DNA from 4 places in the Methylobacterium sp. CB376 genome. Region 3 is predicted to be linked to each of the others. Evidence: predicted binding sites of a transcription regulator. Region 3 holds the regulator's gene; each other region holds the start of a gene.

Region 1 (2,197 bases), 1.4 Mb from region 3:
TCACGGCCGCCACCTTCAGACCGCCGCGCAGCTTGTTGACCACCAGCGTGGCCAGCGCCTCGCCCTCGATGTCCTCGGCCACGATCAGCAGCGGCTTGCCGGTCTGCACCACCGCCTCGAGCACCGGCAGCATCGCCTGCAGCGACGACAGCTTCTTCTCGTGGATCAGGATGTAAGGATCCTCGAGATCGGCGATCATCTTCTCCGCGTTCGTGATGAAGTACGGGGAGAGGTAGCCGCGGTCGAACTGCATGCCCTCGACGACGTCGAGCTCGGTCACGGCGGTCTTCGCTTCTTCAGCCGTGATCACGCCCTCGTTGCCGACCTTCTGCATGGCCTGGGCGATCATCTCGCCGATCTCCTTGTCGCCGTTGGCCGAGATCGTGCCGACCTGGGCAATCCCCTCCGACGAGACAACTTTCCTGGCGCGGCCAGTAATGTCCTTCACGGTGGCGGCGGTGGCGAGGTCGATGCCGCGCTTGAGGTCCATCGGGTTCATGCCGGCGGCGACGTACTTGGCGCCTTCCTTGACGATGGCCTGGGCCAGCACGGTGGCGGTCGTGGTGCCATCACCGGCGAGATCGCTGGTCTTCGAGGCCACCTCGCGCACCATCTGGGCGCCCATGTTCTCGAACTTGTCGGCGAGTTCGATCTCCTTGGCGACGGTCACGCCGTCCTTGGTGATGCGGGGAGCCCCGAAGCTCTTCTCGAGCACGACGTTGCGGCCCTTGGGGCCGAGCGTCACCTTCACGGCGTTGGCGAGGATGTCGACACCGCGCAGCATCTTCTCGCGCGCGTCGGAGGAGAAACGAACGTCCTTGGCAGCCATAGGTCAGATCCTTGTTGTCGGATTGCAGTCCCAAGGCGCCCCGAATCGGCAGCCTCGAAGGACGAAGTTCACGAACCCGTGGGGCCGCCTCAGGCGAGGACGCCCATGATGTCGGACTCCTTCATGATCAGGAGGTCCTGACCGTCGAGGCGAACCTCGGTACCCGACCACTTGCCGAACAGGACGCGGTCGCCGGCCTTCACGTCAAGGGGGGCCACCTTGCCGGACTCGTCGCGTGCACCCGGGCCGACAGCGATAACCTCTCCCTCCTGCGGCTTCTCCTTAGCGGTATCGGGGATGATGATGCCACCTTTGGTCTTCTCCTCCGCCTCGATGCGGCGGACGACGACACGGTCGTGCAGCGGACGAAACTTCATGGGACCTCCGGTTTCCTGCCTGAACAGGTCAGCGGCTCGTCAGTGCCGCCGCTTGAGAGAAGCTTTTGCCTCCCCCTCCACGCGAAGCGTCTTAGCACTCCACCAGAGCGAGTGCTAACGATCATTGGCCGGTTTCGCAAATCGCTTCTGAGCTGCACGTCTGCGATGTTGCTGCTGGCGTCGTCACGCGAAGCGGGGGTAGGCGGGCTAGGGTCTGGATGCTGGTGAGCGAACGAACCAGAAACGACAATCACGCCCACTGGACCGGCACTGTCCTGGATCCGCGACACTTGCCCTGCTTAGCTGAGGGAGCGGGAGCCGACCATGGGTCCCGAGTGGACGCGTGAACCAGATGGTCCGGCCCGAGCAGGTCGAGAGAAGCACGCCCGTCGAGGTCCTAGCGGGCATGGTGGAGCGCGTCACCATCCATTCGCTCAAGGGCAGGCTTCTGCATCCTCAAGGTGCAGGCGCGGGGCAAGGGTAACCGTGTGCCGGCGGTAGGGGGATGCACTCTCGATCGGCGCGGGCGAGTGACTTAGAGCACCTATCAAAACCGCCTTCTCTCTTGAAATTTCAACCACTTAGCGGGGGCGAAGGAGGATTGTGTTAGGGGCTCTTATTGTGTCCAGCATCTGGATCTGCGACTACGACCAGGGTTACCCGTACGCCAAGCCGATGGCAAACTCGCGGGTGCCGTGGCTGCTCACGACGTGGGCGCAGGAGGCGCGTTCGGAAAGGGTGGTTGAGGAGCGGGCGGCGAGAAGGAGCGTGTAGAACGCGACCCTCCATCAGCCCAGCGGGTCGGCACCGAGACAGTAATCGCATTGCTCCCGAGCCGGAGTTGCCGGCCCGCGGCTTGCGGTTAGATTGTTAACGAACAGCTAGGGTGACTAGCGGCAGGCTGCACAGGCTCGCACGCCCGCGTCGGTCCCGTGAGGAGGTACGCCCGATGCTCGCCATCGTGCCTGTTCAGCAGGCGTATGAGCCAGAT
Region 2 (2,197 bases), 2.7 Mb from region 3:
ATCGCCTGCAGCGACGACAGCTTCTTCTCGTGGATCAGGATGTAGGGATCCTCGAGCTCGGCGATCATCTTCTCCGCGTTCGTGATGAAGTACGGGGAGAGGTAGCCGCGGTCGAACTGCATGCCCTCGACCACGTCGAGCTCGGTCTCGGCCGTCTTGGCCTCCTCGACCGTGATCACGCCCTCGTTGCCGACCTTCTGCATCGCCTGAGCGATCATCTGGCCGATGTCCTTGTCGCCGTTGGCCGAGATGGTGCCGACCTGGGCGATCTCCTCGGAGGCCGAGACCTTCTTGGAGCGGCCCTGGATGTCCTTCACGACCGCGGTGACGGCGAGGTCGATGCCGCGCTTGAGGTCCATCGGGTTCATGCCGGCGGCGACGTACTTGGCGCCTTCCTTGACGATGGCCTGGGCCAGCACGGTCGCCGTGGTGGTGCCGTCACCCGCGAGGTCGTTGGTCTTCGAGGCCACTTCGCGCACCATCTGGGCGCCCATGTTCTCGAACTTGTCGGCGAGCTCGATCTCCTTGGCGACCGTCACGCCGTCCTTGGTGATCCGCGGAGCCCCGAAGCTCTTCTCGATCACCACGTTGCGGCCCTTCGGGCCGAGCGTCACCTTGACCGCATCCGCCAGGATGTCGACGCCGCGCAGCATCTTCTCGCGGGCGTCGGAGGCGAAACGAACGTCTTTCGCTGCCATGTCCAAACCTCTCTGTTCGATCGTCGTCTTGCGCGATCCCCGGCGCGGCGCCCGCCTCGCGGGGGCGGCGCGGGGGTCGCGGCGGAATTCCGGGCCGCCTTACGCGAGCACGCCCATGATGTCGGACTCCTTCATGATCAGGAGGTCCTGGCCGTCGATCTTGACCTCGGTGCCCGACCACTTGCCGAACAGCACGCGGTCACCGGCCTTCACGTCGAGGGGGGTCACCTTGCCGGTCTCGTCGCGGGCGCCCGGGCCGACGGCGACGATCTCGCCCTCCTGGGGCTTCTCCTTGGCGGTGTCCGGGATGATGATGCCGCCCTTGGTCTTCTCCTCGCTCTCGATGCGACGGACGACCACGCGGTCGTGCAGCGGACGGAATTGCATGTGCTGCCCTCTTGCTTCCCACAAGCACTTGGCGATGGTGCCTCGGCGTCGGTGCGGCCGCACGGTGTCGGCGCGGCCTGTTAGCACTCACTTTCGGTGAGTGCCAGAGCCGCGGCTGACCTATGCGGACCCTTCGGGCAAGTCAAGACGTTCTGCGCCAACAAGCCGGCCCACCAGGATCCTTCCCCGATGATCACCCTGCACGGCCCCGGCGGCGTCGTGGCCGAAGGCGAGGCCTGCGCGGCGCCGCCGCCTCACGGGGTCTGGCTCGACCTCGTCGATCCGAGCGAGACCGAGATCGCGCTCGCCGAGGAGGCGACGGGGCTCCAGGTGCCCAGCCGCGCGGCCCTGAGCGAGGTCGAGCGGTCGAGCCGCCTGCGGCGGCGGCGCGACGCGCTCTACCTCAGCACCCCGATGGTGTCCTTCGTTCCGGGCGATCTCGGGCTTCGCCCGCTCGGCTTCGTGCTGACCCGCGAGCGGCTGGTCTCGATCCGCTTCCAGCCGCTCGCGGCCTTCGACGCGGTCAAGCAGCGCCAGGCCGAGCGCGACGGCCTGGAGACCAGCGTCGGGGTGCTCACCGCCCTGATGGCCGAACTCGTCGACGCCATGGCGGACAGCCTGGAGGCGATGAGCGACGCGCTCGACGCGCTCTCGACCCGGGTCTTCCACTTCGACGCGGGGCACGGCGAGGCCTCGGCGCCCAAGCGGCGCGACCTCGCCCTGCGCCGGATCCTCGGCGAGATCGGGCGCCGGGGGAAGGCCCTCGCCAAGCTGCGCTCCGCCCTCGTCGGCCTCGACCGGATGGTGCCCTACGTGGCGAGCGAGGCGGAGGCCTGGCTCGGCCCGGAGGACCATGCCCATCTCGACACGCTGCACCTCGACATCGCCTCGCTGGAGGAGTTCGAGACCCGGCTCTCCGAGACGGTGCAGTTCCTGCTCGACGCGGCCCTCGGCCTCATCAACATCGAGCAGAACAACACGTTTCGCGTGCTCACGGTGGTGTCGATCATCGGCATCCCGCCGACGCTCGTCGCGTCGATGTACGGCATGAACTTCAAGCACATGCCGGAGCTGGACTGGGCCTGGGGCTATCCCTACGGGCTCGCCGTGAT
Region 3 (2,197 bases):
GCCCTGCACCTCGACGATGCCGCCCGAGCCGGTGATCACGAAATTGGCGTCCGTGTCGGCGGCCGAATCCTCGTCATAGTCGAGGTCGAGGATCGGAATCCCCTTGTGGATGCCGCAGGAGATCGCCGCCACGTGGTCGCGCATCGGGTCGACCGAGATGATCGAGCGCCCGCGCATCCAGGTGAAGCACTCGTGCAGGGCGACCCAGGCGCCGGTGATCGAGGCGGTGCGGGTGCCGCCATCCGCCTGCAGCACGTCGCAATCGACGACGATCTGACGCTCGCCGATGGCGGGCAGGTTGACCACGGCCCGCAGCGAGCGGCCGATCAGGCGCTGGATCTCCTGGGTGCGGCCGGAGGGCTTGCCGGCCGTGACCTCGCGCCGGTTGCGCTCGTGCGTGGCGCGCGGGAGCATGGCGTACTCGGCCGTGACCCAGCCCTTGCCCGAGCCGCGCAGCCAGGGCGGGCCGCGCTCCTCCAGGGACGCCGTGCACAGCACCTTGGTCTCCCCGAAGGTGACGAGGCAGGAGCCTTCGGCGTAGCGGGCGACACCCTTCTCCAGCGTGACCTTGCGCAGTTCGTCGGGCGCACGCTTGGATGGACGCATCGGGCTCTCCTTGGGGACCGGGACGGGCACGCGCTCTTAGGCGGTGGCGCAGAGTCCGGCAAGCCGCTCGCCCGAGCCGCGCGGCGGCCGGGACGCGCCGCGCCGCGGCTTCTCGTGCGCTTGCGAATGGCTGCGGTCCGCCTCACATTAGAGTGCCTCGGCTTTCAACCTTTTGATGAACACGCGAGATCCTCCTCCCCTGCCTGCCGGCTCAGGCCAAGCCCGCAGCCTCGCCGAGTTGAACGAGCGCTCGCGCGAGATCTTCCGCCAGATCGTCGAGAGCTACCTGGCGACGGGCGAGCCGGTGGGCTCGCGCAACCTCGCCCGCATCCTGCCGATGACGCTGTCGCCGGCCTCCGTGCGCAACGTCATGGCGGACCTCGAACAGGCGGGCCTGATCTACGCCCCGCACACCAGCGCGGGGCGTCTGCCGACCGAGACGGGCCTGCGCTTCTTCGTCGACGCGCTGCTCGAACTCGGGGATGTCGGCCAGGAGGAGCAGGGGCGGATCGAGGCGCAGATGCGCGCCGCCGCCTCCCGCCACACCTTCGAGACCGCGCTCACGGAGGCGACCGTGATGCTGTCGGGCATCTCGCGGGGGGCGGGGGTCGTGGTCACGACGAAGCAGAACGCCAACCTGCGCCACATCGAGTTCGTGCGGCTCGATCCCGGGCGCGCCCTGGTGGTGCTCGTCTCCGAGGACGGCTCGGTGGAGAACCGCCTCGTCGACCTGCCCCTCGGGCTCCCGTCCGGCGCCCTGCAGGAGGCGTCGAACTTCCTCAACGCCCGCATCCGGGGCCGGACGCTCGGCGAGGTGCGCGCCGAGATCGAGACCGGGCGCGAGGCGATGAAGCGGGAACTCGACGCCCTCACCGAGCGGCTCGTCGAGGCGGGGCTCGCCCGCTCGGTCGGGCCCTCCGACGAGCGCCAGCTGATCGTCCGCGGGCAGGCCAACCTGCTGGAGGATCTGCGCGCCGCCGAGGATCTGGAGCGGATCCGCCTGCTGTTCAGCGACCTGGAGAGCCAGAAGGACGTCATCGACCTCCTCACGCGCGCCGAGGGCGGCGAGGGCGTGCGCATCTTCATCGGCTCGGAGAACAAGCTGTTCTCGCTCTCCGGCTCCTCGATGATCGCCGCGCCGTTCCGGGACGGCCGCCAGAAGATCGTCGGGGTCGTCGGCGTGATCGGTCCGACCCGGCTCAACTACGCCCGCATCGTGCCGATGGTGGACTTCACCGCCCGGCTCGTCTCCCGGATGCTGGAGAGCGGCCGGGCGTGAGCGCCGCGCGGGGGCGGCCCCGGCGCGGGACGCGCCCGCCCGCACCGGCCGCCGACGCGGCCGCGCTGCCGCCCGCCTTCCTGGCCTGGTTCTCGGCGCGGGGCTGGTCGCCGCGGCCGCACCAGCTCGCGCTGCTCGCCGCCGCCCGGGCGGGCCGCTCGGCGCTGCTCGTGGCGCCGACGGGGGCCGGCAAGACCCTGGCGGGCTTCCTGCCGACCCTGGTCGAGCTCGCGGAGCGGCCGCCCGGCGCGCGCGGCCTCCACACGCTCTACGTCTCGCCCCTGAAGGCGCTCGCCGTCGACATCGCCCGCA
Region 4 (2,197 bases), 1.3 Mb from region 3:
CCGAGACCTACCCGGAGGTGGTCGGTCAGATCGCGGACGTGCTGGCGCGGGAAGCCGCCTGGGCCGAGGCCAACCGCGACGCCTACGCGCGGACGTTGCACGAGGCGCAGGGCATCCAACTCGAGGTCGAGGCGGCGATCGTCGCCCGCACCCGCTTCCGGATCAAGCCGATCGACGAGGCGGTCCTGGACGGCCAGCAGGCCACCGCCGACCGCTTCCACCGCCTCGGCCTGATCCCGCGCGCGATCCGGGTCCGCGACATCGCCTGGGCCTGGATCCCCAAGGCCTGATCCGCGCCGGCCGGTTAACGAAATATTGCGTCGCGCCGGCGCGACGCAATATTTCGCCCCGAACCGCCGCGTCCGACGCAAAATCCCGGACATGGCCGCCCCCTATACGCAGCTCAGCTTGAAATCAGGGACGGAACGGGGCGGGGGCGGTCATGATGGGCGTGGCGAGACTGATCCTGTTGGGCGCGATGCTGGCGGCCGGCATCGTCGTGATGGCGAACGGGCACGGGCCGCGCCCGGCCGCCCTCAGCCATGCGGCGCCGGCCCCGGCGGCGCCGGACGCCTGCGCGGGCGCCGCCTGGCCCTACCGTCCGGCGGCCTGCACCGGGACCGCGCCGCGGCCCGCCGTGCGGGTGATCGGCGCCGCGCCCCTGCGCCTCGCCGAGCGCTGACGCCGATGCCCCATTTCAGCGCCGACCTCCTGGAGGGCGACCCGGACGGCGCCGCCCTCCTGCGCGAGATCCTCGGCGCCGGCGCCCGGGACCGCTGCAGCGCCTGCGCGCCCACGCCCCTCTTCGCCGCCCCGCCGCCCCCGCCGCCGAACGGGCGCGCGCCCCCGCGCGCCCCGCCCGGAGGGCCGCGCCCCGCGCCCGCGGGCCCGCCGCCAGCTGCGCGAGCGGCGCGCCGGGCTCGCGCCCCCGGCCTGACCCACCCCCGCGCCGGGCGGCCCTGCCTGGCACTCCCGAACAGGGAGTGCCAAAATTTTTTCGGCGCCCCCTTGAACGGCGGTGTCCGCGCTCCCAGCTTGGCGGCGGCCGGGCGGCTCAGGCGAGAGCCCGGCCCTGTACGACATGGTTGAGAAGCGCTGGAGACACTCGATGACGTTCCAACCGCTCCATGATCGCGTGGTGGTCCGCCGCATCGACGCGGAGGAGAAGACCAAGGGCGGCATCATCATCCCGGACACCGCCAAGGAGAAGCCCCAGGAGGGCGAGGTCGTCGCCGTCGGGCCGGGCGCCCGCGACGAGGCCGGCAAGCTCGTCCCCCTCGACGTGAAGGCGGGCGACCGGGTGCTGTTCGGCAAGTGGTCGGGCACCGAGGTCCGCATCGACGGGCAGGACCTCTTAATCATGAAGGAATCCGACATCCTCGGCATCCTGGTGGCGACCGAGGCCGTCAAGAAGGCCGCCTGAGCGGGGCCTTCGATCCACGTCATGTCTCCCGAGGAGTGACATTATGGCAGCCAAAGACGTTCGTTTCTCCGCCGATGCCCGCGAGAAGATGCTGCGCGGCGTCGACATCCTGGCCAACGCCGTCAAGGTGACGCTCGGCCCGAAGGGCCGCAACGTGGTGATCGAGAAGAGCTTCGGGGCTCCGCGGATCACCAAGGACGGCGTGACGGTCGCCAAGGAGATCGAGCTCGCCGACAAGTTCGAGAACATGGGCGCCCAGATGGTGCGCGAAGTGGCCTCGAAGACCAACGACCTCGCGGGTGACGGCACCACCACGGCGACCGTGCTGGCCCAGGCCATCGTCAAGGAAGGCGCCAAGTACGTCGCCGCCGGCATGAACCCGATGGACCTCAAGCGCGGCATCGACCTCGCCGTCGCCGCCGTCGTCGAGGACCTGAAGCAGAACTCCCGCAAGATCACCCGCAACGACGAGATCGCCCAGATCGGCACCATCTCGGCCAACGGCGACGCGGAGATCGGCCGCATGCTCGCCGAGGCGATGCAGAAGGTCGGCAACGAGGGCGTGATCACGGTCGAGGAGGCCAAGACGGCCGAGACCGAGCTCGACGTCGTCGAGGGCATGCAGTTCGACCGCGGCTACCTCTCCCCGTACTTCATCACGAACGCGGAGAAGATGATCGCCGAGCTCGAGGATCCCTACATCCTGATCCACGAGAAGAAGCTGTCGTCGCTGCAGGCGATGCTGCCGGTGCTCGAGGCGGTGGTGCAGACCGG

Evidence for each region. The regulator HrcA, encoded in region 3, represses chaperone genes, less so after heat shock. The targets are predictions, from matches to a motif close to GTTAGCACTCNCNNNNNGNGAGTGCTAAC.
Region 1: a site for HrcA is predicted at 1,297-1,325, ahead of groES (co-chaperone GroES). Genes of this name have one in related genera too.
Region 2: a site for HrcA is predicted at 1,165-1,193, ahead of groES (co-chaperone GroES). Genes of this name have one in related genera too.
Region 4: a site for HrcA is predicted at 963-991, ahead of groES (co-chaperone GroES). Genes of this name have one in related genera too.

Annotation. Positions count from the first base shown of each region.
Region 1 covers NZ_CP121648.1:6,098,718-6,100,914, forward strand. The annotation lists gene groL (chaperonin GroEL) at 1-829, opposite strand, end outside; gene groES (co-chaperone GroES) at 919-1,206, opposite strand; gene QA634_RS28145 (sensor histidine kinase) at 2,156-2,197, shown strand, end outside.
Region 2 covers NZ_CP121648.1:2,014,167-2,016,363, reverse strand. The annotation lists gene groL (chaperonin GroEL) at 1-698, opposite strand, end outside; gene groES (co-chaperone GroES) at 798-1,085, opposite strand; gene QA634_RS08945 (magnesium transporter CorA family protein) at 1,275-2,197, shown strand, end outside.
Region 3 covers NZ_CP121648.1:4,720,287-4,722,483, reverse strand. The annotation lists gene rph (ribonuclease PH) at 1-606, opposite strand, end outside; gene hrcA (heat-inducible transcriptional repressor HrcA) at 782-1,885, shown strand; gene QA634_RS21565 (ligase-associated DNA damage response DEXH box helicase) at 1,882-2,197, shown strand, end outside.
Region 4 covers NZ_CP121648.1:5,973,207-5,975,403, reverse strand. The annotation lists gene QA634_RS27535 (aliphatic sulfonate ABC transporter substrate-binding protein) at 1-290, shown strand, start outside; gene QA634_RS27530 (hypothetical protein) at 446-682, shown strand; gene groES (co-chaperone GroES) at 1,109-1,423, shown strand; gene groL (chaperonin GroEL) at 1,467-2,197, shown strand, end outside.